Regions from separate parts of the Pandoraea sp. SD6-2 genome, predicted to be linked through region 3. Evidence: predicted binding sites of a transcription regulator. Region 3 holds the regulator's gene; each other region holds the start of a gene.
What was found. Region 3 encodes LexA, which represses DNA repair genes until DNA is damaged. Its sites were predicted from a motif close to ACTGTATNNNNATACAGT; they were not measured.
Positions count from the first base shown of each region.

Region 1 (9,896 bases), on a different contig from region 3:
GTGCCGTGTGAGACTTAGTTACCGAAGTAGGTCGTGCCGGCACGTTGCAGGCCGCCGACCGAGCCAGCCACCACCGATGCTGCCGGCGCTGCCGGTTGTGCGCTGGGCGTCGCCTTCGGATAGACGGTATCGTGTTGAACCACGAGACCTGCCTTCTGCGCCTGGATCAAGTCCTCACGCACCTGGGCGCGGGTGAGCGCGCTGGTTTGGGGCACCCACGAGAATTCCGACGGGCCATCGAAAGCATCGCTGGCAAAGGCCGAACCGGCCGACACGGCCAGCATGGCTGAAATCAGGGCAGAGGTAATAAGAGTGCGCTTCATGGTCTTTCTCCTGTCTTATTGAAGGGGGGCGATGCTTAACTCATCGTCGACAGTTACAGTCTATTGATGCGCAATTTGACAATAAACACGAATATTTATAATCAATAATTTCTTATTTAGAAATAATTGGACGTGAAGGGGGGGCGAATGCGATTTCACGTGCATCACACCCATCTCCATCCCGGCGCACGATTGACGGCACACGACGGGCCGATGGCCTCGACAGATGATGTGGTTCTGGAATTCAGCGATGGGGCGGGCAGCGTCGGGCAATATCAGTCTTTCGCCGACGGCTCGCTGATACTAGATGTTGCGCCGTACCGAACGGTCGCGGGTGCGCAGCTACCGGCCAAGCGCTGGCGACTCAGGCTCACCGGCGAACGCGACATCTGGTGTGTCGAAAAGAAACTCGACGCCGGCCAATAACCATTTCATTGAAGTGGTTATTAAGGTCCACTGCTTCATATCTTCATTAACTCTCCCAAGCTTTCCACGACGCATGTTTCGGTACCCGCAACGCTAAGGCCTCGAGTGCCCGCATGACATGTGAGTAAGCGCGAACGCCGCTGCGGTGGGCGTTATGGTACTTTTTTCACGCACTTCAAACGTACGTATAAGCAAGCACTCGCTTCGGAAGCCGAAAGAATTGCGCGAAATCTGATGTCATTGATGCATCCCACGCATGAGTGCCACAACATTGACGCTCCCAGAATGGTTTTGAAGGCGCGGAAAGAAACTCGGTAAAATCCGCTGCGGCGTGGGGGTGCCCGCTGAATGCGGCCCGTGCCCGAGATGCCAGGCACGGCTGCGGCATCTCGCCGAAGTACACGGCGCGCGCGCCGCTCAATGGAAGACATGCATCAGATGAAAGCGCCCAGCAACCTGATTACTGGAGAAGTGCGGACCCGGATCCGCAGCATGATTCTTACCTCGGAACTCAGGCCGGGGCAGCGCCTCATCGAAGACGATCTGATTCAGCGGCTTGGCGTTGGACGTACCCCCGTGCGTGAGGCCTTGCTCATCTTGCAAGGCGAGGGCTTCATCGCCCGCAATCGTGGCTGGGAAGTTCAGGGGGTCGACCACCTGCAAGTGCACGCGATCTTCGAGAGTCGTGCGGCCATCGAGGCCGAAACGGCGCGACTCGCCGCGCGCAAAATCACGCCCGAAGCCTGCGACGCCCTGGCCGCGCTCATCGATCAGATGGAGCCGGGTGGTCATTTACCGCGTCTGGCCCTCAATCGCCTGAACACGGAATTTCACGATCTGATCGTGAAGGCAGCCGATAACATCGTGCTGGCGCAGTTTCACGATCGGACGCAGTTCTATTACTGGGCGTTGCGCATCCCCGTCATGTTCTCCGACGAACAACTGAGCGCCACCAACGCCCAGCACCGTGAATTGCTCGCCGCCCTGCGAGCCCATGACGACGAACGGGCAGCGCAGATCGCGCGAGCCCATGTCGAGACGACGATGGACATCGTCGAGCCCGCCCTGCCGCGCTGAAGAAGCGCCTGCGGGCACTCGCCGCCTCAGCGCACCAGATAGCCGGCTACCCGCCAGCGGCTATCGATGCCCAAGACCATCGTCACCATTTCATGGGCGTCGGCCTTGCGCTCAAAGACCGTGTCGTACTGAATCACCACATACTCGCCTTCCGGCTGCCCCGGAATGGTGCGCGTAAATACGGCGTCCTTCGTCTTGCGCGACTTCACCTTCCCCAGCGGCGAACGCGCTGTGCTCAGACTTTGCGCCCAGTCCTCGGCCGAGATGGCGCGTTGGAACGCCGGCGCGGCCTGCTCCCAGCTTTGCAGCCCACGATTAAGATCCGTGAGTCCAAGCCAGAGGTTGGCGGCTTCAAGCGCCGGGCGCACGTCGCGGTTGATATCGGCCGCCGGTGCGGTCGCACCGCTTGCAGGAACCGAGAAAAGCGGCGGCTGTGCCCTGCGGCGCTCCATTGGCTCCTGCTGCGCCTGCACCGGCAGGGCACTCAGGCTGCCGGCCACACTCGCGGTCAACGCCAGGATGTGCAACAGACGGAAACGGCGGGCACGATGCGGCGCGAAAGACTGGGTCGTCAACATTGACGCAAACTCCTTGAAACGAAAAAGACTAACCCGCTCATTCTACTGGCGTGTAACGCGCGCAGCCGCGTACATTACAATGCACAACACATGCTCGTTCCCCCCCGTTGGTCATCGCCATGTTGACGACGTCTTTGCTCGCGATCACCTCCCTGCTCAGCTTCATGATGTTGCTGATCGTGGGTTCCCTTCTACGTTCGCGCGTGGCAGGCATACGTGAATGGTGCCTCGCCAACGTGGCGGTACTTATCGCCCTGCCGCTGTTCGCCCTGCGCGGCGTCGTGCCCGACTTCCTGTCGATTCCCGTTGCTAATATCGCCCTCGCCGGCGGTCTGCTGTCTTACTACGCCGGGTGTGCCCGTTTTCTCGGTCAGCCGACGCATTGGCGCGTGCTGGGCGCGTCACTGGGTGTTCTCGCCACCGCGATCCTGTTCTGGTTCTACGGCACGGACAATCCGCAAATGCGCGTGATCTTCGTCTCCGCCTATCACACGACGATGCTGCTGGCCATCGCCCAGCTCATTGCACGGCACATCCCGCCGCGCCGCCATCCCTATAACTATTGGCTGACGGCGGGCCTTGCAACGGTGTTCGCCATCGGACATGCCGTGCGCGGCGCGGTCTTCGGCCTGACGCCGGCCCCCGGTCCGGAACTGTTCGCACCGACGGCATTCAACGCCGCGATGCTCACGATCGGCTCAATCGTCATGCCCGCCATGACGATGGGCGCGGTCATGATGATTCACGATGCCATGCTCGCGACCGCCGAAGAGGCCGCCAACCGCGACTATCTGACCGGCGCGCTCTCACGCAAGCATTTCGACCTGCTGGCGCGTCAGGAAATGGCACGCGCCCTGGCGCGCAGTCTGCCGCTGTCGATCGTGGTCATCGATCTCGATCACTTCAAGCAGATCAACGACACGCACGGCCACGCCGGCGGCGACACGGTGCTGCGCGAATTCGTGAAGCTCGTGCGTGACGTCCTGCGCGAGGGCGACATCTTCGGGCGATTGGGCGGAGAGGAATTCGCGGTGTTGCTGCCGGGCACGGACACGCCTGGCGCCATCCGCATTGCCGAGCGGCTGCGCACACAGGCGAGCCGTCATCTGGTGGCCGGCCCGTTCGGCGTGTGTCATTACACGTTGAGTGGCGGCGTGGCGACGTGGCACGCACATGAAAGCCTCGAAGCGCTGTGCATGCGGGCCGACCGCGCCCTGTATGCCGCGAAGATCTCCGGACGCAACCTCGTGCTCTCCGACGTTCTCTCCAGCGACGAGACGGCGCCCGAGGCGGGCTGAGTCGGCGCGGCCTGCCTCACCGCATCGCCGCATCGCATCCGCCGCCGCTCAAGCGCGCGAGCCGTCGCCTGCATCGCCGAAGAACTCATGGCGCATGCGCGCCACGTACGCGCTCAGATTCGGATGGTTCTCGATCTCGTCGCGCAATGTCATCCGGAAGTCCGGCGACATGGCGCTTGCGATGAATCCGAAGGCCGTTGCATCGGCACCGCATGGCGCCGGCCCGAAAAAGTACGGTTTGTCGCCCAGCAATTGGGCCGCGGCCTGCGTGCCGCGCTTGAGCAGTTGGGCTTGCTCCTGCTGCGTATAACGCCCCGTCCCCTGCCCGTGCAACGTGTTTCTGACCTTGCGACGGATGAACGCCTGCGCGAGGGGACGCACCGGCCAGGGAATCGCCTTGAAGAACGACGCGGGACCTTTGGCGAAGTTCTCGTCGTCGCACCAGCGCGCCTGCACCACGTGCCAATAGAAGTGATCCTCCAGCGCCTTCTCGAACATCCACGCGGCACCTCGTTGCTCAGGCGTGAGACCCGCGTCGAAATCGAACCCGTACTTGCGTTCGATGTGCAGCCGGATCAGCGTCGAGTCCGCCACGATCTCGCCGTTGTCATCGATATAGGGCAGCTTTCCCTTAGGTGCCCGCCGAAAGCCGCCGCGATTCGTCTGATACGGCAGCCCGGCGAGCTTGAGCAGCATTTCCGCTTTGACCACGAACGGGCTGGCGTCCGGCAGCCCGAATGCCGGGCCGAAGGTGTACAGGGTCAACATCGAGGGCAGGCTCCTGCGCAATAGGAATGGAATGGCGCAGAGTATTACATGCGACGATGACGGCGACCCCGGTAATCGGACAGGGTTACCTCACTCGCGCACTGTGATTTTATACAGTATTATGTTCCTCAATCGAGGAATGTCATATGGAAACCATCGACTGGGATCAACTGGCACTGAGCGCCGCCGAGCGGGACCTTGCCGGTATCGTGCGCGAAATCGCCGCGCGTTATGCGCAACAGGGCCAGAGCATCACGGAAGTGTCGCCGCCCGCCGCTCTCGCGGCGGAACGCTCGGGCAGGTCGAACGCCCCTGGCAAATTGAGCGAAACCGCACCGGCACTGGCGCTGGACTGGCGCACGCTCGTGGCCATTGCCGATGAAGCGGAGGCCGATATCGGGCTGCACGCGCGCCATGAGCCGTGGGTTCTGGCGCGACTGCTGCGCCTGCCCGGCGACGAGGCCTTGCGCCGCGACGGCGCACTGCCGCCGCTCGATGCGCCCGTCGATCTGCACTGGCCGGATGCGCCGGCCCCCGCCGTGTTCCGTGCCATCGCCGCCGCGTTCGCCGATGACGGCCTGGACGATGCCGCATCGTTCGCGGCGCAGCCATCGGCACGGCCCATCGCAGCACGGCCCCATGGTTCGAACGGTCCGGCGTGTGCGGCCTGACAGCCACCGGAAATTCAAAGATCAACGAGGTTCACGAAGTGCCTGAATTCGCCGTCGAGGACGCCAACGCGCAAGCCATCCCCGAGGTCACGGACCCGGATGTACTCGCCCGCTCCCTGCCTGCGCCGATGGTCTTCGTCGATCTGGAGACGACCGGCGGCAACGCGCTCGAAGACCGCATCACGGAGATCGGCGTGGTCGAAGTCGGCCCGCACGGCGTTGAACAGTGGAGCACGCTGCTCGACCCGGCCGAACCGATTCCGCCATTCATCCAGCAGTTGACGGGGATCACCAACGAGATGGTGCGCGGCCAGCCGTCGTTCGAAACGCTGGCCCAAGGGCTGGCGGAACGTCTGCACGGCAAACTGTTCGTCGCCCACAATGCGCGCTTCGACTACGGTTTTCTCAAGAACGAGTTCCGGCGTGCCGGCATCGGCTTTCAGGCTGACGTGCTTTGCACGGTGCGTCTGTCGCGTCTGCTCTTCCCCTCGGCGGCCCGTCACGGGCTCGATGCACTGATTGCCCGCTTCGGCCTCTCTCCGCTGGGCCGCCACCGCGCGCTCGCCGACGCCGATCTGCTCTGGCAGTTCTGGCAGAAACTCCACACGATTTACGCGCCCGATCTGATCGGACAAGCGGTGCAGCGTGTGACCAAACGATCGAGCCAACCGCCGCAGTTGCCGGACGAAGCGATCGACGCACTGCCAGACAGTCCCGGCGTTTATCTCTTCTACGGCGAAGGCGACACACTGCTTTACGTCGGCAAGAGTGTCGATATCCGCTCACGCGTGCGGTCGCATTTTTCCAGCGATCACCAAGTCGCGAAGGACCTGCGCATCTCGCAGGAAATCCGGCGCGTGGAGGCACGCCAAACGTTGGGGGAACTTGGCGCATTGCTGCTTGAGTCGCAATTGGTTAAGCAACTGCAGCCGGTGCATAACCGTCTGTTGCGTCGTGCGTCGAACCTCTACAGTTGGCAACTCACAGCGCCCAGCGATACGCCGCAGCTCGTGAGCGCAAAGGCAGTCGACTTCGCCAGTGCCGAGTCGTTGTATGGCACCTTCTCCTCGCGTGTCAGCGCGCAGAGTGCGCTGCGGGCGCTGGCCGACGAACATCGTCTGTGCTGCGCGCAACTCGGGCTGGAGAACATGGCGGCCGGGCGCCCATGTTTCGGGTATCAGGTCAAACGATGTGACGGCGTGTGCGTCGGCGACGTGCCGCTCGCCGTGCATACCGAGCGGGTTCGCGAAGCCCTCACGACGCTGCAACTCGACACCTGGCCCTACGACGGCCCCATCGCCATTGAAGAGCATGGCGCAGGGAATCGCGCCACCGAAGTCGAATACCACGTCATCGATCGTTGGCAGTATCTCGGCAGCGTGGCGTCGCGTGAGGCATTGGACGCTCTGGTTGACAGCATGCCCGCCGTGACGGGCTTCGATCCCGACATCTATCGTCTGCTGGGCCGGCGTCTCGCCGCCTCCCGGCAAGGCACCGATCCGGCCGCGCTCGACACCGCCACAGCGCAGTCGCCGGACGAAGCGCCGGTGCCGATACCCGCACGCCGCCAGCATGCGCCGCTGGTCGTTCTGCCACTGAGCCGTCCGGCGTTTCGCCTGAGCCCGGTCGCCCCGCCGGAAAGCGCCCCCAAGAAACGCAGCGCCGCATTGTTGCGCCGCCGCCAACCGCGTCCCGAAGACCCGGCGCAATTTCGTCTGCCGTTCGACGCGCATTAAGCCTGCGGAGGCGCTCGCGTGAGCGCGATTCCCCCCCCCACCTGCATCGCCCCTCCTCGATGCAGTACCCCGCGCCACGCCCCCGCCAGCAACAGCCAGCGCTGTCCCGCTCGAAGGCTTCGGCTTCGCCCCTCTTTCATGCAACGCGATGCACTCGCGGTGCCCTCAATTTATTTCTCCCCGGCGTCCACCTAGGCAAAACCCTCCTTTCCACACCACGGAATGAGCATATAAATATTAAGTATTTGCAAGACGCATGCTAAAGGTCAAAGAATACGCAATCCGAATACAAAAGGCATTGCGACATTGGCGACTTCGGCGTCGTCGATGACGGGGTGCCGGCGCGTGGGGTACGCGCCGGCACCCCGTCCCCACACAGAGCCAGATGGAATTACGCCAACTCGAAGCCTTCGCAGCGGTCATGTCGACCGGCAGCATCACTGCTGCCGGGCGTCTGCTCGGGCGCTCGCAGCCTGCCATTACGCGGATGATTCAGGAGCTGGAGGCCGAAATCGGCTACGCCTTGTTTGCTCGCAGCGGTCCACGTGTCACGCCGACCGAGCAAGGCTTTCTGCTCTTCGAGGACGTCGAGCATGTGCTCGCCGGCTTGCAGCAGATCCGCGCCCGTGCCGACGAAATCGCGCGCGGCCAGACCCGTCCATTGCATATTGCCGCCACGTCGGCACTTGCCGCCGGCCTCGTGCCCGCCGCCCTCGCTCTGCCGGGACTCGCTCGTGACAGTGTCCAGATTCAAATGCGCAGCACATCGCCCGAGCAGGTCGTGCATGCCGTACTCACGGGGGCGGCAGATATCGGCGTCACCAGTCTGCCGCTTGAACATCGCGGCATTGTCGTGCACTGGATCGGCGAGGCCGCCTGTGTCGCCGCCGTGCGCAGCGACGACCCGCTGGCCAGTCACGACCGCCTGCCGCTCGCCGCATGTGCGGGGCGCCGCATCATCACCATGCAGAACCCGTACCGGTTGCGCCGCCGTCTCGATCAGGCGTTCGTGCAAGCGGGTGTCGCCCCCGTCGGGCTCATCGAGACCAACGCGTCGATCAATGCAATGACGGCGGTTCGCGCCGGACTCGGCGTCGCTGTGCTCGAGCCGGTCACCGCCTACGGCCTGCCGCTCGCCGACGTTGCCGTGCGCCCGATCGACGCCGACATTCCTTTCTTCTTCGGCGTCATCACCCGTGACGCGCGCGAGCCGTCGCCCGCCGCACTCGCGCTCGTCAGCGCACTTGCCGACGCCGCGCGCCACCTGCTGCCCGATTTCGTGCAGCGTGCCGCCACCGAACACGCTCAAGTCTTGCAGTCGCTCTATGGCGACTTGCCCGCTCCCAAGGAAGCTCTGTCGTCATGACCCAGTCCCCGACACCCGCCACCGGCCTGCCCGCGCTCGAAGCGCGCCTGCGTCAGGATCTCGCCTGGCTCGAACTGCCCGCCAAGCACTGGGTGCCCGAGCGCACGCACAACGGCCAGCCCGTGCTCGACGTCGCCATCATCGGTGGCGGCATGGCCGGTCTTGCCGCCGCCACGTCGCTCACGCATCTCGGCGTGGGCGCCGTGATCTTCGATCAATCACCGCGCGGCTTCGAAGGCCCGTGGGCCACCACCGCGCGCATGGAAACCCTGCGCTCGCCCAAGCAACTCACCGGTCCGGCGCTCGGCCTTCCCGCGCTCACCTTCCGCGCATGGTTCGAAGCCCAGTTCGGCCTCGAAGCGTGGGACGCCCTCGACAAGATTCCCCGCCTGCAATGGATGGATTACCTGCGCTGGTATCGCGACGTGCTCGCCATCGACGTGCGTAACGACCATCGGATCACTGCCGTGACGCCCCAAGGCCGCGACGGTCTCGTTGCGCTGTCGCTTACATCGCCCGCCGGGGAACACACGATCTATGCACGTCATGTGGTGCTCGCCACCGGTCGCGATGGCCTGGGCGGGCCGACCGTACCGGCGTTCGCCCGCGAATTGCCACGTCGCTTCTGGGCGCATTCGTCCGACGTGATGGACTACGCAACGCTGCGCGGCAAGCGCGTAGGCGTGATCGGCGCAGGGGCGTCCGCCATGGATAGCGCCGCCACGGCCCTCGAAGCCGGTGCGGCCAGCGTCGACCTGCTCATTCGCCGCGCCGATATTCCGCGTATCAACAAGGGCAAGGGCGCCGGCAATCCGGGCCTCACGCACGGTCACATCAACCTGCCCGACGAATGGAAGTGGCGCATCCGTCACTACGTCAACGTGCAACAGGTGCCGCCGCCGCGCGGCAGCACGCTGCGCGTTTCGCGTCATGAGAACGCACGCTTCAACCTCGGTGCGCCGATCCTCGACGTCACCCCGGTCGGTGACGAACTGCATGTTCGCACCGCAAAGGGCACGTTCGTGCTCGACTTCCTCGTCTTCGCGACCGGCTTTCGCATCGATATCGAAGGACGTCCGGAATTCGCCGCGTTCTCGAAGTTCGTGCGCAAGTGGAGCGACCGTTACTCACCCGCCGCAGGGGATGAAGACGTTGAACTGTCCGATTCGCCCGACCTTGGCCCGACCTTCGAATTCCTGGAGAAGACGCCCGGCGATTGCCCCGGACTGGAGCGCATCCATTGCTTCTGCGCACCCGCTACGCTATCGCACGGCGCGGTCTCAGGCGATATCCCGGCGGTGAGCGAAGGCGCAAAACGTCTGGCACAAGGGCTGGCGGGCACGTTCTACCGTGAAGACGTCGCGCATCACTACACGAACATGGAGGCATACGCCGAACCGGAAGTCTATGGCGACGAGTGGACACCGGCACCGCCGCCCCCTGCACTCGACAGCGAGACCGCCACGAAGGGCGAGGAGCGCATCGCATGACCGCCTGGATTCTGCGCCGCGCGCTACAAGCGGTCTTCGTGGTCTGGCTGATGACACTGATCGTGTTCGTCGGTCTGCACGCGATCGGCAACCCCGTCGACATCCTGATCGGTCAGGACGTCGATCAGGTCGACCGTGCGCGCATCATCGCGCAACTCGGCCT
Region 1 is NZ_KB944431.1:9,062-18,957, reverse strand. Features, by position in the region: gene C266_RS07605 (DUF4148 domain-containing protein) at 15-323, opposite strand; gene C266_RS07600 (hypothetical protein) at 537-749, shown strand; gene C266_RS07595 (GntR family transcriptional regulator) at 1,098-1,826, shown strand; gene C266_RS07590 (DUF4019 domain-containing protein) at 1,853-2,404, opposite strand; gene C266_RS07585 (GGDEF domain-containing protein) at 2,524-3,702, shown strand; gene C266_RS07580 (glutathione S-transferase family protein) at 3,751-4,470, opposite strand; gene C266_RS07575 (DUF2471 family protein) at 4,617-5,141, shown strand; gene C266_RS07570 (exonuclease domain-containing protein) at 5,180-6,877, shown strand; gene C266_RS07565 (LysR family transcriptional regulator) at 7,263-8,243, shown strand; gene C266_RS07560 (NAD(P)/FAD-dependent oxidoreductase) at 8,240-9,733, shown strand; gene C266_RS07555 (ABC transporter permease) at 9,730-9,896, shown strand, end outside.
Region 1: a site for LexA is predicted at 4,571-4,588, ahead of C266_RS07575 (DUF2471 family protein). Genes of this name have one in related genera too.

Region 2 (9,896 bases), on a different contig from region 3:
CTGGGTGGCGCGCGCCGTGACCGGCGAAGTGACCATCGAACTGCGTCGCGGCAACGATTACTCGCTGCTCAACACGACCTCGCCGAACCTTACCTACAAGCCCGAGCGCCTGACGATGGAAAAGGGCGACTCGGTCTTCACGCCGCTCGACCGCATCGGTCAACTCACGATGCGCACGCTCGACATCGTCGACACGCGCGAGAAGCTGATGACCTACGCCAAGGCCGGTCTGCTCACCGCATCGAGCGACGACGCCCTGCCGCAGCTCGAAGGCAAAAAGGAGTAAGTCAGCCGGCTAACGCATCGCCCCACGGGGCGCTGCGTCTGTGTTGTCTGTCACAACAGGCGGCGCGCCCCGAAAGGAGCGCGCCGCCTTTGTTTTTTGGCCTGTCACGGTTCACGCGCTAAGATAGCGTCAAATAAGCTAACTCCCAATTCCTCCCGCATTCGGGGCGCGCGCTTTCCCCGTGATCGGCGGGGTGGACGCATGCGATGGAGACCTAACGTTGGTACGTCTGATACTGCTGTTGCTTGGCGTTGATTACCTGCGCCGCCGGGCGCGCGCACTGATCTGGATCGGTGCGATCTTCTTCGCCTTCGGGCTGGCGCTCATCTTCGACGCACTCGACGGTGTGGTGCACTTCCCGCTCAAGGTGTTCGCCTGGCTGCTCCTGCTCGAAGGGTTGGCAACGCTCGCCATCGTTACCATTGGCGTAGGTGGCCAGCGCATCGTGCGCGGGCTCAAAGGAGGCGCGTTCACGGTGGCCGCGTTGCTCGTGCTGTTCTTCGACCAACGATCCGGCAACTTCTGGCTGTCGATGCTGTTCGGCACCCTGTTCCTCGCCGACGGCCTGCTGCAATGCGTGGCCGCGTATGTCGTGCGCTATCCGCGCTGGGCGTGGGCCATGGCGGGTGGGTTGCTTGAGATCGCCGTCGCGATCTTCTTCTACCAACCGTATCCGACGCATTACAAAGGCACGCTGCCGTATGCGATCGGGCTGGGACTCGCGTTCACCGGCTGGAACGTGTTGGTGCTCGCGATGCGAGCGCGACGCATGCGCCGCGACTTCCGCGTCGAGCAGATTCTCGGCAGCCCGGAGGACAAGCGGCACTTGTGGGAAGAGCGTCCGCGTGCACCGCGCTGGGAAGGCCCACCGGCCGATTCCGAGCCGGCGTTGACCGTCCATGTCTGGACACCCTCGGGCTCGGCCAAGGCGCCGGCACGCCGCCACCCGGTAATCGATCGCTACATCGCCGCCGTCGACAAGAACGGCGTGATCTCGACGGGTCACGCGGCGCTGGAAAGCCATGAGGGTATATACGTGAGTCTTTACCCGGCCAAGGAAATCGACCGCTCGCCGGACCAGTTCGGGCAATTGCTGCGCGCCACGCGCGAAAACGATGTGCCGGGCGTGTTCCAGCCGGACTACGCGACGGAATCGAAGGCTTGGTGTCCGTCGACGGTCAAAGTCCGCATTCGCAACTACAGCCCCCGGCAACTGAGCGCCTTTTGGCAGACGTACCAACAGAACGCCACGTATAACCTCACGCACCGCAACTGCTCGAGCAGCGTCGCCAAGGCACTCGAAGCCGCCATCGAAGGCCGGGTCGGGCGACTGCAGGACGGTGCGGACGCCGGCTGGTGGACATTCGTACGCTTGTGGCTCACGCCAGAACTATGGGTCGCGGCCCAACTGCGCAAGCGAGCCAAGACCATGGCCTGGACGCCGGGTCTGGTGCTCGATTACGCCCGCGCGGTGAGCATGCTCGTCGATCCGCGTCCGTTCGGCTGGATCACGATGTCGTCGCTCGCGCTGCGTCGCATGCGCCGGTCGCGTCGCGCGTGGCGTGAGGCCGCAGAGCAAGCCGCCGTCGCGCAAACGCAGGGCAATCAGGCGTCGCACGGCTGACGACGGGTTGAGGCCAGGTTGAGACGGGATCCGTCGAGACATTCGGCAGGGGACGGTGTAACGTCACCTGTACTGGCCAGGGCAATGGCTGCCGACATGCGGACAACGCATATTCGCCGCCCGTGAGAGCTTCAGAAGCACAACCCAAGACGAGGACAGCTCAACATGTTCAACCGCCTTTGGCGCTTCGCGAGCGCCGCCCTGTTCGCCAGTCTGGTCATCGGCCGCGCCGCCCACGCGATCACGCCCGACGCCGCTCCCGCCACCATTCCTCACGGTGCCATCGTCGACCGGCAGCCACTCGAAGCGGACCATGGCTTACCCGAAGCCGGCGAACAATTCCGCATTCGTTACAGTTCCATCGACGGCGTTGGCGGCATCGAGGCCCGCGAGGACACGGGCGCAGTCTTCCTGCCCAAGGGGCCGGCACCGCGCGGCGGCTGGCCCGTGGTGGTGTGGGCGCATGGCACCGTGGGTATCGCCAGCGCGTGTGCGCCGTCGCTCAACGTGCGCAGCCAACGCGACATTCAGTACCTTGGCACCTGGCTCTCGCTCGGCTTCGCGATTGTGGCGCCCGACTACGCGGGCCTCGGCTCGCAAGGGCTGCATCACTACCTGAATGCGCGCGCGGAAGCCTATAGCGTGCTCGACAGTCTGCTCGCCGCACGCAGCGTGTTCCCGTTGCAGAATCGCGTGGTCATCGTCGGGCAGTCGCAGGGGGCGCATGCGGCGTTCTCGGCGGCAGGCTATCAACCGTTGTACGCGCCGGACGTCAAAGTGATCGCGACGGTGCTCACGGGCACGCCGTACTTCAATGCCCAGACGTCCGCCGCCATGCTGTTCGCGGGTCAACCCGATCCGGGCGCGCCGGACCCGAAGATTCCCTACGCGATGTACCTGTTCCTGTCGGCGGCCGACCGTGATCCGACGTTGCAGGCAGCGCGGTACTTCTCACCGCAGGCGCTACCTGTGCTCGACGAGGCCCGCACGCTTTGCATTGACGAGTTGACCAGTCATTCCACCGCCGCAGGCCTGAACGCCGGCAACAGCCTTCAGCCGATGATCCAGACGCTGCTGAACCACCAAACGCCGTCGCTGCGCTACCCGACACTTCACATCAAGCACCCGGTGTTCATCGGTATTGGCAGCAAAGACATCGACGTGCCGGTCATCATGCAGCAAGCATTTGCGCACGACGTCGCCAAAGCGGGCACCACGACGCGCGTGTACCTATACGATGGACTCGACCACGACGCGACGCTCAATCCGTCCCTGCGCGATTCGGTGCCGTTCATCCTCGAGCAAATGTCGACGAAAAGACGTGCGCACGCACAATAACTAGAGGAAGAAATCGAAATTCAAGAAACCGGACAGACCGGGACATACGTTGCAATGGAAATAAATCATTGATTTCATGAGATTTATTTGTCGTTGCAAGTACGCAACATGTGGGGACTTACGTAAAAATACATATGGTGCGTTGCAGCACGTCGTCCTATACTGAACTCGTCTCCTCCATGTCTCCTCCTGATATGGATTTAGCCCGCAGCTTGCGGGCTTTCTTTTTTTCTACGTCCGGAAACTGGCTGCCGTCCGGCCGCTTGTCACGCGGGACGATCAGTCGATGGCCGCTGCGCAAGCGTCCGTCGGCGCGGCCAGCACGCCCCCGACGCCCGGAATGATCTTCAGCCCCGCTGACGTCACCCGGCATGGCGCGGCCATCAATCCACACCCCGACACCGAAGTCACAAACGGAAGAATCGCGAACAAGGCCCACCAACGGCGCAGGTTGCGCGGTGCGGGCTTCGACGCCGATGTCGCGTCATTCGTCTCGGCGATGCGGGGATCGTGCTCGTCGGCCGCTACGGGGTACGCGCGGGAAGCGGCAATGGCCTGATGGCGCATCGGGAGGAGTGAGGTCACGGGAGCGAGATCCTGAAAATGGCGAGGTGAGGTGAATCGTGCAGTTCGGGCGGCGCCGATACCGAGCGCGCAGGCGCGCAAACACGATGGCTCACGCGGCGGGGGTGGTGTGGCCGATGTACGTGAAGCGCGGCACCGGCCCGCTCTGGGTCATCACCGGCTCGTTCCAAATGCGCAGCAGGCGGGTGCTCATGGGCAACCCTTCACGTGGATAGAGTCGCGTATAGACGACTACCGGTTCATTGGTCTCGTCGGCGCGGGCGATGCCCAGCGCGAGGTAGCAATTGCCTTTGTAGTGACGGTAGACACCTGGGCGGAACGCCTCGATTTCCGGTGTCGATTCCGCCGACGGCGCTGGCATATTCGAATACATCGTTCTCCTCTCCTGCTTACGACAACCGGAACCAATCCGGGACAAGAAACGCTCGCGAAACGCCCACGTCAGCGGGTCACCGCGATACCCACCGATTTCGCCAGTGGCGCAGGCGAGATGGCCGACACACCACGGAACGGCTCATCCAGATTGATGATCAGGGCAACCACCATCCCGATGGCACCCATATGGATCGCAATGATGAAATTTCCTTTCCACGAGCCGGGATACCGCCCATTCATCGCCATTCCCGCCAGCATGAAGAGCGAAATGACCCACCAGAACACGCCGGGTACTGTCTTCGTCGAGTTCTCGAAGCGTCCCTGCCGCGACTCCTCCAGCCGGTCGAGCAGCGTGCGGATCGAACTGGCGCTGTCTTCGTGCTTCGCGATCACTCGGCGCGTGACACCGACGAACGCCGTCAGCGCTTGCTCCGTCACCGGCGACAGGTCGGGATCGGCCGCGCCCAACGTCGCCCATTCGTCGGTGACCGCAGACTTCACGTAACTGCGCAGCAGCACGCGCGCGGCCTGCGCATCGGCATCTCCTACCGCCTTGAGTTCCCGATCCAGACGCCTCACCACTGACGCCTCGTGCAACGCCTGATCGTCGGCGCGGCCAAGGTTGCCACGCACGTCGGTCAACACATGAGCAAGCACGAAGACGATGAACGCCAGCAGGCTGCCATGGACCACGTCGGCCACCGTGCCGCGCACTTCGGACGGGTCGGCCAGCCGATCGAACAACCAGATACGCGCAAGCCAGGCGACGACGACGGCAACCACCGCCGTGCCGAGCGCCATACAGACAAGCAACACTCCCGTCGGCAGCAACGTCAATTGGTCAACCAGCCATTGCATTTGCATCCCCTCGCATGCGTCTTTTGAAGTTTCTATGGAAACGGCATGGCGGCGATGCGCAACGCCCCGCCGCCGATGCGGCGACTATACCTGATGCGCAAAAGAGGGCAACTTCGGAAAATTTCCGTATCTGACAACGAAAAACGTGGCGAGCGTTTTCGCGGCTCAGAGGGCCTTGGCCGGCAAACACGGTCGTGAAGCCGCTACCCCATTCCTCGCCGGGATACATCGCGACCTCGGCGTAACCGCATCTGGCGTAGAACGATGTCAGGACCACGCACTGCGGAGCTTCCTTGCGACATCGATGTGGACGGTCACGTCGCCCACCGGCCCACGCGGCACATCGCCTTCGCGCGGCTTCGGCAACATTTCGTACAGCGGCAGCATCTTGTCGGAGACGAAGCGGCTGCGCGTGCCATACACGTGACGATCTCCCAGACCGGTTTGCTGATGCACGTAAAACCGCTGCGGCACCACCAGTTGCAGCGATGCTTTCGCCCGCGTCATCGCCACATACAACAGCCGCCGCTCTTCCTCGATGTCCGCGTCGTCACCCGTACTCATGTCGGACGGAATGCATCCGTCGATCACGTTGAGCACATAGACCGAGTGCCACTCCTGCCCCTTCGCACTGTGGATGGTCGACAGAATCAGGTAGTCCTCATCGAGCAACGGCACGCCGGACTGCGCGCTCGTCGCGTCCGGGGGGTCGAGCGTCAATTCGGTCAGGAATGTCTCGCGAGAGCCGTACGTGCCCGCAATGCGGGCGAGCTGTTCGAGATCGGCCTGACGCACGGCGGCATCGTCGAAGCGTTGCGTGAGCATCGGCGCATACCAGCGCAACGCGAGATCGACATCGGCGGGCCAGGCAACACGTGTGTCGTGCAACGCCATGAAGACTTCCACGAACGCCTGCCAATCGGCGGCTGCCGCCGACGGCGGTTTGAAGTCCGCGAGCACCTGAGCGGGTGTGGCCGATTGCGCCATGGCGTCGAGCAGACGTGTCGCGCTCACCGGACCGATGCCCGGGATGAGTTGCGCCACCCGAAACCCCGACAGGCGGCTGGCCGGGTTGTGCGCCCAGCGCAGGATCGACAGCATGTCCTTCACATGCGCCGCCTCAAGAAACTTCAGCCCCCCGAACTTCACGAATGGGATGTTGCGGCGTGTCAGCTCCAACTCCAGCGCGGCGCTATGGCTGCCGGTACGAAACAACACCGCCTGCTGCTTCAATGGCGTGCCGGTCTCGCGCTGCGCCAGCACCTGATCGGCGACCCAGCGCGCCTGCCCCGATTCGTCGCTCACGTTGACGAGCTGCGGCAAATGCGTCGAGTGGCGATCGGTCCACAGCGCCTTCGCATAGCGCTCGCTCGACTCGGCGATCACGGCATTGGATGCATCCAGAATCGGTTGTGTCGACCGATAGTTACGCTCGAGCGTGACCACATGCGCGGGCTCGGCGAACTGTGCCGGGAAATCGAGGATATTGCGGATCGTGGCCGCGCGAAAAGCATAGATGGACTGCGCATCGTCCCCGACAACGGTCAGGCCGCGCCCATCGGGCTTCATCGCGAGCAGAATCTGCGCCTGCAAGCGGTTGGTATCCTGATACTCGTCGACGAGGACATGATCGAAGCGCTCGCCCAACTCGCGTGCGAGTTCCGGTGCACCCATCGTTTCAGCCCAGTACAGCAGCAAGTCGTCGTAGTCGAGAACGTGCTGTGCCTGCTTCGCGTCGACATAGGCGCCAAAGAGCGTTTTGAGCTGCGCCTCCCATTGCGCGCACCACGGGAAATGCTTCGCGAGTACCTCCGCGAGCGGTGCCTGACTGTTCACCACCCGCGAATAGATCGACAGGCAGGTGCCCTTGAGCGGAAAGCGCGACTGCGTGTTGGAAAAACCGAGTTCGTGACGCGCGATGCCAAGCAGATCCTCGGCATCGCTGCGGTCGTGAATAGTGAACGCTTCCGACAGACCGATGCGCGAAGCAAAGTCACGCAGCAGGCGCGCGCCGATGGCGTGAAACGTTCCGGCCCACGGCAGCGACGGCGGTTGCGACGACGCCAGCCCCAACACCTTCTGAAGCACGGCCCCCACACGCCGCTCCATTTCGCCCGCCGCGCGGCGCGAAAACGTGAGCAGCAAGATGCGATTGGGATCCGCCCCGCGCACGATCAGGTTGGCCACGCGATGGGCAAGGGTGCTGGTTTTGCCCGAACCCGCCCCGGCAATGACGAGCAACGGGCCGCCGGGCTCGCCACCGTCACCCACACCGTGGTCGACGGCCTCGCGCTGGCGTTCGTTGAGTTCGGCCCACGGATTGCGGGCGGCGGCAGTCGGCTGTTCTGACATGCGAGATCTGGGAAAACCACGGGAATGCGGACGATTGCCCGGGGTTACGCTCAAAGAGTACTGTATATTTGTACATTATAACGGCGTCGCCAATGCCCATCGAGTCCCTTTCGAATTCGAGACAATTCGAGACAATTCGCGGCTGCCTCCCCGCCAGCGCCCTATTGAAGCCCCACCGACCTGCCTCATGACGATTCGCACCGGCACCTCGTCATGGACCGATCCGACACTCATTGCTTGCGGACGGTTCTACCCGCCGGGCGTTGCTACGCCCGAGGCACGGTTGCGTCACTACGCGTCGAAGTTCGATCTGGTGGAAGTCGACAGCAGCTATTACCGTTTGCCCGATGCCGCCGTGGCATGGCGATGGACGCAACGTACGCCGCCCTCGTTTCGCTTCCACATCAAGGCGTTTCGCGCGTTCACCGGCCATACGACACCCCTCGCGGCCTTGCCCCCCGACATCGCCGACGCACTTGGCGCGAGCGGTGGGGCGAGACCAGGGCTTGCAGGCGACGTCACGCCGCACGACATCCCCACCGAACTGCGCGACGAACTCTGGCGACGCTATCTCGAAGCCGTCGAGCCGCTGCGTCAGAGCGGACAACTGACGGCGATTCACTTCCAGTTCTCGCCGCGCGTGCGCAACGACAAGGCAGGCCGGGCGCTCGTCTTCGAGACGGCACGGCGGCTGGAGGGCGAGCGGCACGCCATCGAATTCCGGCACCGCAGCTGGTTCGACACGCCATCGCGCGAAGCCGCCACGCTGGCCATGTTGCGCGAGACGGGCGCGGCGCACACCATCGTCGACAGTCCGGGGGGATTCGACAATACGGTGCCCGCCGTATGGGCGACGACGCGCGACGATCTGTGTGTCGTGCGTTTGCATGGCCGGAATGCGGACGCGTGGAACCGGCAGGGCGTTGTCGCCTCGTCCGGGCGATTCGTCTACGAATACAGCGCGAGCGAATTGATCGACATTTCGGCTCGCGTCCAACGCATTGCGGCGCTGGCCGACGACACACATGTCCTCTTCAACACGAATCACGAGGATCAGGGCATGAAAAACGCGGCGGCATTTCAGCGAACGCTGAGGGATCTGGCGCGCGGCACCGTTTAGCGGCGGCGCGTGTCCTGCGCGTCTTCCGCAGCACGGCGACCGGCCCCGAGCGACTTGCGCCATGCCGGCAGGTCGGCAAGCCGCATGCCTTCCGGCACGGCGCCATGCTTGCCGTGCCCGACGCGCTGTGCACGATAGATCCCCGTATGCCCGGAACACAGATACGCCAGCACGCACGCGATCGCAGCATAGCCTCCGATCTGCGGGCCGAAGATCTCGATGGCCATCAACGTCGACGCAATGGGCGTGTTGGCAGCCCCGGCGAATACCGCGACAAAGCCGATGCCCGCGAGCACGGCTGCGGGCAACGTTAACACATGCGAGAGTGCGTTGCCCAGCGTCGCGCCGATGTAGAACAACGGCGTCACCTCCCCGCCCTTGAACCCCGAGCCCAGTGTGACCACCGTGAAGAGCGCCTTGCCGAGGAAGTCGTACCAGGGCAGCGTGGTATGAAACGCGTCGACGATGGTCGGAATACCGAGACCGAGGTACTGCGGCGTGCCCAACGCCGTGGCAGCGGCCGCAACCAGCACGCCCCCGGCTACGGGCCGCAGCGGGGCATAGGCGATGCGCCGTTTCATGAAGGCAGACGTCGCGTGCGTCGCCTGCGCGAAGGCCATGCCGGTCAGGCCGCAAAGCACCCCGGCGACGGCGGCACTGAACGCGCCCGAGAGCGACATCGACGCGGTAAATAAGCCAGGTGCGATCATGTACGCGGTGTGATGCACTCCCCAGGCACGCGTGACGGCGTCGCCAACCAGCGCCGCAACGAGACACGGCAACAGGGCGTCATAACGCAAGCGCCCGATGGCGAGCACTTCCAGACCGAAGACAGCCCCCGCGAGCGGCGTGCCGAACACCGATGCGAACCCTGCCGCGATACCCGACATCAGCAGCACACGACGCTGTTCGCCGGACAGCCGGAAGACGTGGGTGAGTTGATCGGCCAGGGCGCCGCCCATCTGCACGGCGGTGCCTTCCCGCCCGGCGGACCCGCCAAACAGATGCGTGACGACGGTGCTAACGAGCACGAGCGGCGCCATGCGTAACGGCACGACGCGTTGCGGATCGTGAATCTCGTCGATCAGCAGATTGTTGCCGGCTTCCACACTGGCACCGAGGCGCAGGTAGATCCAGCCGACCGCGAAGCCGGCCACCGGGAGTAGCCACAGCAGCCACGGGTGAATCAGCCGGGTATCGGTCGCGAGATCGAGCGCAACGAGAAATAGCGCCGAGGCGCTGCCGGCCATCACACCGACGAGCGCGGCGAGCGCACTGACATGGGCGGCACGCGGCAGTACACCGAACAGGTCACGCAACGGGGAATCGTGAAACATCTTCATGGACTCAAACATCGG
Region 2 is NZ_KB944454.1:721,449-731,344, forward strand. Features, by position in the region: gene argG (argininosuccinate synthase) at 1-286, shown strand, start outside; gene C266_RS19685 (HdeD family acid-resistance protein) at 507-1,910, shown strand; gene C266_RS19690 (lipase family protein) at 2,076-3,248, shown strand; gene C266_RS28460 (DUF6726 family protein) at 3,528-3,698, opposite strand; gene C266_RS19700 (DUF1653 domain-containing protein) at 3,925-4,206, opposite strand; gene C266_RS19705 (DUF4239 domain-containing protein) at 4,275-5,066, opposite strand; gene C266_RS19710 (ATP-dependent helicase) at 5,334-7,418, opposite strand; gene C266_RS19715 (DUF72 domain-containing protein) at 7,606-8,538, shown strand; gene C266_RS19720 (voltage-gated chloride channel family protein) at 8,535-9,875, opposite strand.
Region 2: a site for LexA is predicted at 7,478-7,495, ahead of C266_RS19710 (ATP-dependent helicase). Genes of this name have one in related genera too.

Region 3 (9,896 bases):
GCCGGGCGTCACGGCGCAAGTCGTTCGAATGAACGGCCGGCGCCGTTTTTTTTGCCCCAGACGATCGGATGCTGCGGGTCAATACTCGGCGAACAGGCTCTGCATGCGCTCGCGCGGCACACCTGCCTGCAACGCCAGCATCAGCAAAACACGCGCCTTGAACGGATGCAGGTTGCCCGCGCTCACGAAGCCATACTGATCGTCGGGTGCCGCGCCGTTGTGCATGACATGTCCGCTGCCCACGCGTGCGGCGCGTACGACCGTCACGCCGCGCTGCACGGCCTCGGCCAGCGCCTGTTGCAGCAATGAATGCAGCGAGCCGTTGCCCGTGCCTGCGACCACGATGCCCTGCACGCCGGCTTCCACCAGGGCGTCGACGGCGATCCGCGACACACCCGCATAACTCGAGACCACTTCGACGGCGGGCAACTCGCCCGAGAGTCCGACAAACTCGCTCTCGACGGTGTGGTACTGCAACGCCGCACGTTGGAACGCCACCCGCTCGTCCTGCACCCAGCCCAGCACGCCGATTTCCGGCGAGTGGAAGGCGTCGACCTTGTAGGTGCTCGTTTTGATGACGTCGCGTGCGCAGTGAATCTGGTTGTTGATGGCGACCATCACGCCACGGCCCGATGAAATCGGGTCGGTAGCCACGCGCACGGCATTGAGCAGGTTGAGCGGTCCGTCGGCGGAGAGCGCCGTTGCGGGCCGCATCGCCGCCGTCAACACCACCGGCTTGCGGCTATTGATGGTCAGGTGCAGGTAATACGCAGTCTCTTCCAGCGTATCGGTACCGTGGGTAATCACCGCCCCTGCCACATCGGGCTGCGAAAGCAAGGCGTTCACGCGGGCGGCAAGCTTCTGCCAGAGCGCCACACTCATGTCCTTGCTGTCGATCTGGGCGACTTGCTCGGCGTGGATGTGCGCGACAGTGCCCAGCGCCGGGACAGCGGCAAGCAGGTCCTGCACACCGAGCGCCCCGGCCTGATAACCGGCGGTGCGCGTCGCATCGGCCGCGCTGCCCGCGATCGTGCCGCCCGTGGCGAGCAGCGCAATGCGCGGCAGATCGCCCGAGGACACGGTGTAATGAGGGATGGGGTTGAATGAGGTCAAAGTCATGTCAACGATTGTATCCAATACTGCCCGGCTTCCCAATCGCTGAAAATATCGATCCCGCCTCAGCGGGCGGGATCCATGGCCAAACCACGTCCGAACGACGGGGATGTGCCGGACAACGCCTGAAAATGTGCGCCGCCCTGCCCGCCCCCCGGAAATGTCGCGCTCCGCCGCGTCAGGCCGCGAATTCCAGCGCTTCTCGCAGTTGCGTCGAAATTTCCTGCTCCTTGAGCGCCGGGGCCAGCATTTCAATGAAACGGTAAGCATACGAGCGCAGGAACGCACCGCGGCGCAAGCCGATCCGCGTGGTGCTCGGCTCGAATGCGTTGTCGAGTTCGAGCACCGCCAGATCCTGATCCTTGCGCGGATCGACAGCCATCGCCGCCACGATCCCCACGCCCAGTCCCAATTCGACGTACGTCTTGATTACGTCGGTATCCAGTGCCGTCAACACGATGTCCGGCACCAGTCCCTGATCGGAGAATGCCTTGTCCACGTGCGAGCGGCCCGTGAAGTCGCCGTCGTAGGTGATGATCGGGTATTCGGCAATGTCCGCGAGCGTCACGCTTTCACGCCCGACCAGCGGGTGATCCTTCGGCACGACAGCCACGTGATGCCACGAATAGCACGGGAACGTGACGATATCGGGAAAGCGGTCGAGCGCCTCGGTCGTGATGCCAATGTCGGCTTCGCCGTCGATGACCATCTGCGCGATCTGACGCGGGCTGCCCTGGCGCAGCGCCAGATGCACCTTCGGATACACGCTCGTGAACTGCTTGATGACCTGCGGCAGCGCATAGCGCGCTTGCGTGTGCGTCGTCGCCACCACGAGATGACCGCTGTCCTGATCCGCGAACTGACGCGCCACGCGGCGCAGGTTCTCGGCGTCGAGCAACATGCGCTCGATCAGTTGCAGCACCGCTTTGCCGGGCTCGGTCAGTCCCGTGAGACGCTTGCCGCGACGCACGAACACATCCACCCCGAGTTCGTCTTCGAGATCCTTGATCTGCTTGCTCACGCCCGACTGCGACGTGTACAGCGCACTCGCCGCCTCCGTCAGGTTGAGGTTCTGCCGAACGGCTTCGCGCACATAGCGCAACTGCTGGAAATTCATGATGTAACTCCGCCTTGTTGCTTTGTCTGTCCGTGACGTCTCAAAACGTCAACGATGTGTACCCAATGGCTTCAACTTGTTGTGGTCTGTCGTTCGATGCTGTCATGCGACACCGCCGTGCGGCTCACGCGTGTGCGGAGAACACCCGCAACTGACGCGGCACTGCCCGCAGCGGGGCGCCAGCATCGGCGCCGAGCGCCTGCCAGCCCGAGCGCGTGAGTTCCGCCTCCCATACCGCATCGCCCGGTGCGGCGAGTTCCACGCGCACGGTGCCGCCCAGCGGAATCGCGCGGCGCACGGCCACGTTAATACCCGGGCCACCATCGTGCGCCGGCAGCAGCGCGAGATCGTGCGGACGCACGTACGCAATCGCACGGCCATCCTGCGGCACAGCCGGCAAATCGTCTTTGTGCACCGTCACGCGATACGCGCCGGCGTCTGCAATGAAATCGTGCGTGCGCAGTTCCCCCGGCAACCGGTTCGCGGTGCCGAGAAACTCATAGACGAACGCGCTCTGCGGCGTGTCGTAGACGTCTTGCGGTGCGCCGATCTGCTCGACCTTACCGCGATTCATCAGCACGATGCGGTCGGCGACTTCGAGCGCCTCTTCCTGATCATGCGTGACGAAGATCGTCGTGATGTGCAGTTCGTCGTGCAGACGTCGCAGCCAGCTACGCAACTCCTTGCGCACCTTGGCGTCGAGCGCACCGAACGGCTCGTCGAGCAGCAGCACCTTCGGCTCGACGGCCAGCGCCCGCGCCAGTGCAATACGCTGGCGCTGTCCGCCCGAGAGTTCTGCCGGGTAATGGTCAGCCAGCCAGTCGAGCTGCACGAGACCGAGCAATTCGTGCACCTTGTTGCGAATCTGCGCATCCGAAAGACGTTCGCGGCGCGACTTCACGCGCAGCCCGAACGCTACGTTCTCGAACACCGTCATGTGACGGAACAGCGCGTAATGCTGAAACACGAAGCCGACCTGACGCTCGCGCGTGCCAACCGAGGCGACATCCTCGCCGTTCAGAACGACGCGACCGGCGTCTGCAAACTCCAGCCCGGCAACGATGCGCAGCAATGTGGTCTTGCCGCAGCCGGACGGCCCGAGCAGCGCGACCAGCTCGCCCGTGGGGAATTCGAGACTTACTTCGTCGAGCGCCGCGAAATTGCCGAACCGCTTCGAAACCTGTTGTACCTGGATACTCATTGTCTTGTTCCTCGATGCGATGTCCGCTCAGGCCGCCACGGCATCTTCGCGACGCGCGGCCTTGTCCTGCGCCAGCTTGCGTTCGGCCCACAGCTTCAGGGCCAGCGTGGCGAGCGCGAGCAACGCGAGAATCGACGCTGCCGCAAATGCCCCCACCGTGTGGTAGTCGTTGTATTCAATTTCCACATGCAGCGGCAGCGTGTTCGTCTCGCCGCGAATATGGCCGGAGACGACCGACACCGCACCGAACTCGCCCATGGCGCGGGCATTACACAGAATCACGCCATACAGCAGCCCCCATTTGATCTTCGGCAGCGTCACGCGCATAAACACCTGCCAGCCGGTGGCGCCGAGCACACGAGCGGCTTCCTCTTCCTCACTGCCCTGTGCCTGCATGAGCGGGATCAATTCGCGCGCCACGAACGGGAACGTGACGAACACCGTCGCGAGCACCAGTCCGGGCAGCGCGAACACGATCTTCAGGTTGTGGGCGTCGAGAAAGTCCCAAATCGGCCCTTGACGGCCGAAGATCAGCAAGAACGTCATCCCGGCGATCACCGGCGAAACCGAAAACGGCAAATCGATGAGCGTGGTCAGCACGCTCTTGCCCTTGAAGTCGAAGCGCGCAATCGCCCACGACGCCGCCACACCGAACACCAGATTGAGCGGCACGGCGATGACGGCGATCAGCACCGTGAGGCGAATGGCCGAGAGCGCGTCGTCGTTCGTCAGGCCGTCCCAGTAAGCAGCGAATCCCTTGCCCAGGGCGGTAACGAATACCGACGCGAGCGGCAACACCAGAAACAAGGCGAAGAACAGCAGCGCGACGCCAATCAGCACGGCCTTGACCAGCGCGGGCTCGTCGGTCGGATCGGCGTTACGCGCCTTGGCCGCATGCGGCAAGGTGCGTGACAGTGCGAGTGAATCTGACATGGTCGAAACGTTCTCTCTCGTTTTCCTGAATCACACGCCGCTGGCGCGCCGGCCCGAATGACGGCGTTGCAGCCACCATTGCAGGATATTGATAAGCAGCAGCAACACGAACGAGATCACCAGCATCACCACGGCCAGTGCCGCAGCGCCCGCATAGTCGAACTGTTCGAGCTTGGTCACGATCAGCAGCGACGTGATCTCCGAGACCATCGGGATGTTGCCGGCGATGAAGATGACCGAGCCGTACTCGCCCACGGCGCGCGCGAAGGCCAGCGCGAAGCCAGTCAGCAGCGCAGGCAGCACGGCCGGAAGAATCACGTGACGCAGCGTCTGCCAGCGTGTGGCGCCCAAGCACGCCGCCGCCTCTTCCTGCTCACGCTCGAACTCTTCGAGCACCGGCTGGAGCGTGCGCACCACAAACGGCAGTCCGATGAACGTCAGCGCCACGAAAATGCCCAGCGGCGTAAAGGCGATCTTGATGCCGAGCGGTTCGAACCAGCGTCCGATCCAGCCGTTCGGCGCGTAGATCGCCGCCAGCACGATGCCCGCCACGGACGTGGGCAAGGCGAATGGCAGGTCGATCAGCGCATCGACGAATCGCCGGCCTGGGAAGGTGTAACGCACCAGCACCCACGCCAGAATGAAACCGAATACGGCATTGAGGATGGCGGCCGCCAGCGAGATGCCGAACGTGAGGCGGTACGACGCCAGCACGCGCGGCGAACTCACAGCGGTGACGAAGCTCGTCCAGTCGAGCGAGCTTGCCTTGATGAAGACCATCAGCAACGGCACCAGCACCACAAGGCTCAGGTATGCGACGGTGTAGCCCATCGTCAGGCCAAAGCCCGGCAAGGCACTCGGCTTGCGCCAGAGGGGAAACAGTGCGGTACTCATGCGAGGGTCCCTTTCGTCGTAGCGTTACTTCTTGGTATAGATCTGGTCGAAGATGCCGCCGTCCGCAAAGTGCTTGGCCTGCGTCTTCGTCCAGCCGCCCAGATCGGCGTCGACAGTGTAGAGCTTGAGCTTCGGATATTGCGACGCGTATTTCTTCGCGATCTCCGGCGAGCGCGGACGATAGAAGTGCTTCGCGGCGATTTCCTGACCTTGCGGCGAATACAGCCATTGCAGATAGGCTTCGGCAGCCTTGCGGGTGCCATGCTTGTCGACGTTCTTGTCGACCACGGCCACCGGCGGCTCCGTCAGAATCGACGACGACGGCACCACGATGTCGAACTTGTCCGGACCGAGATCCTTCACCGAGAGCAGCGCTTCGTTTTCCCACGCGATCAGCACGTCGCCGATACCACGCTCCACGAAGGTCGTGGTGGCACCACGAGCGCCCGAGTCGAGCACGCCCACGTTCTTGTAGAGCGCTTTGACGAAATCCTGCGCCTTTTGCTCATTGCCGCCCGGTTGCTTGAGCGCGTAGAGCCATGCGGCAAGGTAGTTCCAGCGAGCGCCCGCCGACGTCTTCGGGTTCGGCGTCACGACGCTGATGCCCGGCTTGACGAGATCGCCCCAGTCCTTGATCCCCTTCGGATTGCCCTTGCGCACCAGCAACACGATCGTCGAGGTGTACGGCGTAGCGTTGTCAGGCAGACGCTTTTGCCAATCCTTGTTCACGAGGCCGGCCTGAGCCAGTTCGTCGATGTCGGCAGAGATGCCGAGCGTGACGACGTCGGCAGGCGCGCCATCGAGCACGGTACGGGCCTGCTTGCCCGAGCCGCCGTGCGAGGCCTTCACCGTCACCGTGTCGCCGGTGGTCTGCTTGTAATGGGCTTCGAAAGCCTTGTTGTAGTCGGCGTACAGCTCACGCGTCGGGTCATACGAGACATTGAGCAACGAAAGGCTCGCGGCCTGCGCCTGAATCGTCATGCCGGCGGCCAGTGCCAGGCCGCCCAGTGCCACCACCAGCTTCTTAGCTTTCCATCCCCGTGCTGCTTTGCTCATGACTTGCACTCCTTGTTTGCTTCTCGTGTGTAGGAGGCCAGTCTATGAGGGGCGCTAAATAATTAAAAATAATATTTTTTCGTTTGTTTATGCCGGAATAAGGATTGGCGAAATGATGCTGAAGGAAGACTTTGGTTACCCAACCGTATATCGGCTCAGCCGCAGCGGCCTTCAGCGCGCTCGCTCCCTTGTCTCCTCAGGGGTTCGCATAAGTGACAGGCGGTGATGACCGATAGCGTCTGGCGGCCCCGTTGCAGCGGCGCACGTCAATCTACTGCGCGGCGCTTCCGATGCCCAGCGGCCCATGGCACTGGCGACGTGCGGCGCGAAGTCGGGGAGATGTGGCGGAAACTTCACGCACTACATGAAGTTTTCCCTTGCGTTTTTACAAACACTGTACAAAAATACAGCCACCTGTGCTTCCATACAGTGATGCCATGATCAAACTTACCGCCCGTCAACAGCAGGTCTACGAACTGGTCCGACAAGCGATCGAGCGCACCGGTTTTCCGCCGACACGCGCTGAAATCGCCGCCGAACTCGGCTTCTCTTCCGCCAATGCCGCGGAGGAGCACCTGCGGGCGCTAGCGCGCAAAGGAGTGATCGAATTGGCTGCGGGCCAATCGCGTGGCATCCGCCTCAAGCGTCTGGACGAAGCGGGTGGTGTACACCAGTTCACGTTGCCGCACATGGGCCTGATGCAGTTGTCGCTGCCCCTCGTCGGACGCGTGGCTGCGGGCAGCCCGATCCTTGCGCAGGAACACATTGAGCGCAACTTCCAGTGCGACCCGAACATGTTCGCGCGCCAGCCCGACTACTTGCTGAAGGTGCGCGGGATGTCGATGCGCGATGCAGGCATTCTCGATGGCGATCTGCTGGCCGTACAGAAGGCTGCCGATGCGCGCGAGGGCCAGATCGTCGTGGCACGCCTTGGCGACGACGTAACCGTCAAACGCTTTCACCGCGTGCCGGGCGGCGTCGAGCTGATCGCCGAGAACCCGGATTTCGAAAACATCAACGTCAATGAAGGTAGCGGCGACTTTGCGCTCGAGGGCATTGCGGTCGGCCTGATCCGCAACAACGATCTCTAAGCGCGACTCCGGGGACTGCGCGTTGTAGCGCAGCGCCCCACTCCCTGAAGATTTGCATTTCCGATTGCGCCGGGCTGGGTCCGGCGCCCGTGCCCTGCTGCGCCCGCAATTTGCGAAATACGCGGCAGGACGCGTCCCTCAGACCCACATTGGAAAAAGGATCGCATCATGGCTCGACTCTTTGGTTTGCTGCGTACGTCTTTCGGTCAATCGCGCGTGCGAGCCACTTCGCAAGCTCGGCTGTCAGCCGTGTACGGACTCTCGGCCCTGTCTGGCCCGTTCGCTTCCGCCCCCGCCATTGCCCGCTCCTACACGGTGCCCGCACGCGCACGCAGCACCGTCCTGCCCCGCACACTCGCGGCCGCCGTGGCGTCGGCAACGCGCCGCGCATGTCCGTCCGGAAAGGCCATCAAGGCATCGCGCAACGTGCGCGAACTTCAACATCGCGATGCGCAAGTGACACCAGCGGATCACGAAGTCCGTGTATATCGCGACGTATCGCACATCGTGATGGTGGGCAGCATCGCCGACATCTGCCGCAAACTCGATCAGGCGGTCGGCGAGCAGTTCTGCCTCGCTGCGGTATAAGCGCCCAGACTCACCCGCAACTGCGTCGCTCGACGGGCCCTGACTTGCCGAGTTGGCGTAGCGGATTGTCGGCGCCGAGGCGATCCCCGTCGAAGAAGCGCGCGACGTCTGCCGGTTTCACCGACTCAATGTCGGCATGCTGCCAACGCGGCGCGTGGTCCTTGTCGACAACCAATGCGCGAATGCCTTCGACACTCTCCGCGCCGGTACGGCCGTCGAGATTGAAGACGCTGCGCATCATCAGCCATTCCTCACGAAGTTCATCAGCCAGCGACAGCTTGCGCGCACGACGCACCTGCTCCAACGTGACGCAAACCATCAACGGCGAGCGCTTGCTGCGCAGAAGGTGTTCCGTCTCCTCTGCCCAGCCCGAATATTCACAGCGCGCTTCGCGCTTGAGCGCCCTCAGAATGGCCGGCATGTCCGGCAGCCTGAAGTGACTGTCGATCACATCGCGCAGCGGCGCGAGCTTACCTGGCGCCAGACCGGCCGGCGGCAGCGCTTCACGGGCGAACATGCGTGCCGCGTTGAGTACGGCGTCGCCATCTTGCCACTCGCCGTTTGCCAGCAATTCGCACAGCGCCGGCAATGAGGCCCGCGGAACAACCGCGTCGGCCAGACCGATTTCACAGGCGTCGACCGCACCAAACACAATACCGGTCGCGCCAAGGTACTCGCCGAGATGCCCCGCGAGGTTAGCAAGGAAGCTCCCGCCGCCAACGTCCGGGAACAGACCGATGGCTGTCTCCGGCATCGCCATGCGCGTTGCCTCAGTGACGATTCGCAACGCTGCGCCCTGCGAAATCCCCATGCCGCCGCCCATCACCACGCCGTCCATCAGTGCAATATAGGGCTTCGGGTACGTGGCGATCGTGTAATTCAGCGTGTACTCGTCCGTGAAGAAATCCATGATGTCGGTGCGCCCTGCGCTCACGGCCTCGTGGAAATATCGAATGTCGCCGCCCGCACATAAGCCCTTCTCGCCTTCGCCTTGCAAAACAACGCCCAGCACCCTGGAATCGTCACGCCATGCGCCGAGTGCCGACGCCATCGCGCGAATCATGTCGTGCGAGAGCGCGTTGAGCGCCTTTGGGCGGGTCAGGGTAATGAAGCCGATGCGGCCGCGGATTTCGGTTCGAACAAATTCGGTCATGTCTGGCGAGTGCTTCAGCAATATCAACGGAACGGTCGCGCGCGCGACGCGACCTCTCGGGGGCTTTCGACAGCATGCAGGCACCGCGCGCCGCATGTCGAAAACCACAACGAAAAAAGCCGGTGCGAAGCACCGGCTTTCTTTCCAACAGACTGGCATCGAGGCGCAGCAGACGTTCATCCGCTACGCTGTGACGCCATCGCCGGCGTTACTTCTGCTCACGCGATGCGCGCTTACGCTCGTGTTCCACGAGGTAGCGCTTGCGCAGTCGAATCGTCTGCGGCGTGACTTCGACCAGTTCGTCGTCATCGATGAACTCGACAGCGTATTCGAGGCTCATCGCGATCGGCGGCACCAGACGCACGGCTTCGTCGGTACCCGACGCCCGCACGTTCGTGAGTTGCTTGCCCTTGATCGGGTTGACCACGAGGTCGTTGTCACGGCTATGGATACCGATGATCATGCCTTCGTACAGCGCGTCGCCCGGCGACACGAACATACGGCCGCGATCTTGCAGCTTCCACAGCGCGTAGGCCACGGCGGCACCGTCGTCTTGCGAGATCAGCACGCCGTTGCGGCGCTCACCCAACGTACCATCCTTAAGCGGTGCGTAAGCGTCGAAAATGTGGCTCATCAGGCCCGTACCACGGGTCATCGACAGGAACTCGCCCTGGAAACCGATCAGGCCGCGAGCCGGAATGCGGTACTCGAGGCGCGTACGGCCACGACCATCCGACACCATGTCCAGCA
Region 3 is NZ_KB944423.1:131,948-141,843, forward strand. Features, by position in the region: gene C266_RS00615 (asparaginase) at 79-1,119, opposite strand; gene C266_RS00620 (CysB family HTH-type transcriptional regulator) at 1,292-2,230, opposite strand; gene C266_RS28315 (TOBE-like domain-containing protein) at 2,355-2,651, opposite strand; partial or broken gene C266_RS00625 (sulfate/molybdate ABC transporter ATP-binding protein) at 2,696-3,431, opposite strand; gene cysW (sulfate ABC transporter permease subunit CysW) at 3,459-4,364, opposite strand; gene cysT (sulfate ABC transporter permease subunit CysT) at 4,395-5,258, opposite strand; gene C266_RS00640 (sulfate ABC transporter substrate-binding protein) at 5,283-6,314, opposite strand; gene lexA (transcriptional repressor LexA) at 6,752-7,405, shown strand; gene C266_RS00650 (hypothetical protein) at 7,574-7,993, shown strand; gene C266_RS00655 (enoyl-CoA hydratase/isomerase family protein) at 8,004-9,146, opposite strand; gene typA (translational GTPase TypA) at 9,355-9,896, opposite strand, start outside.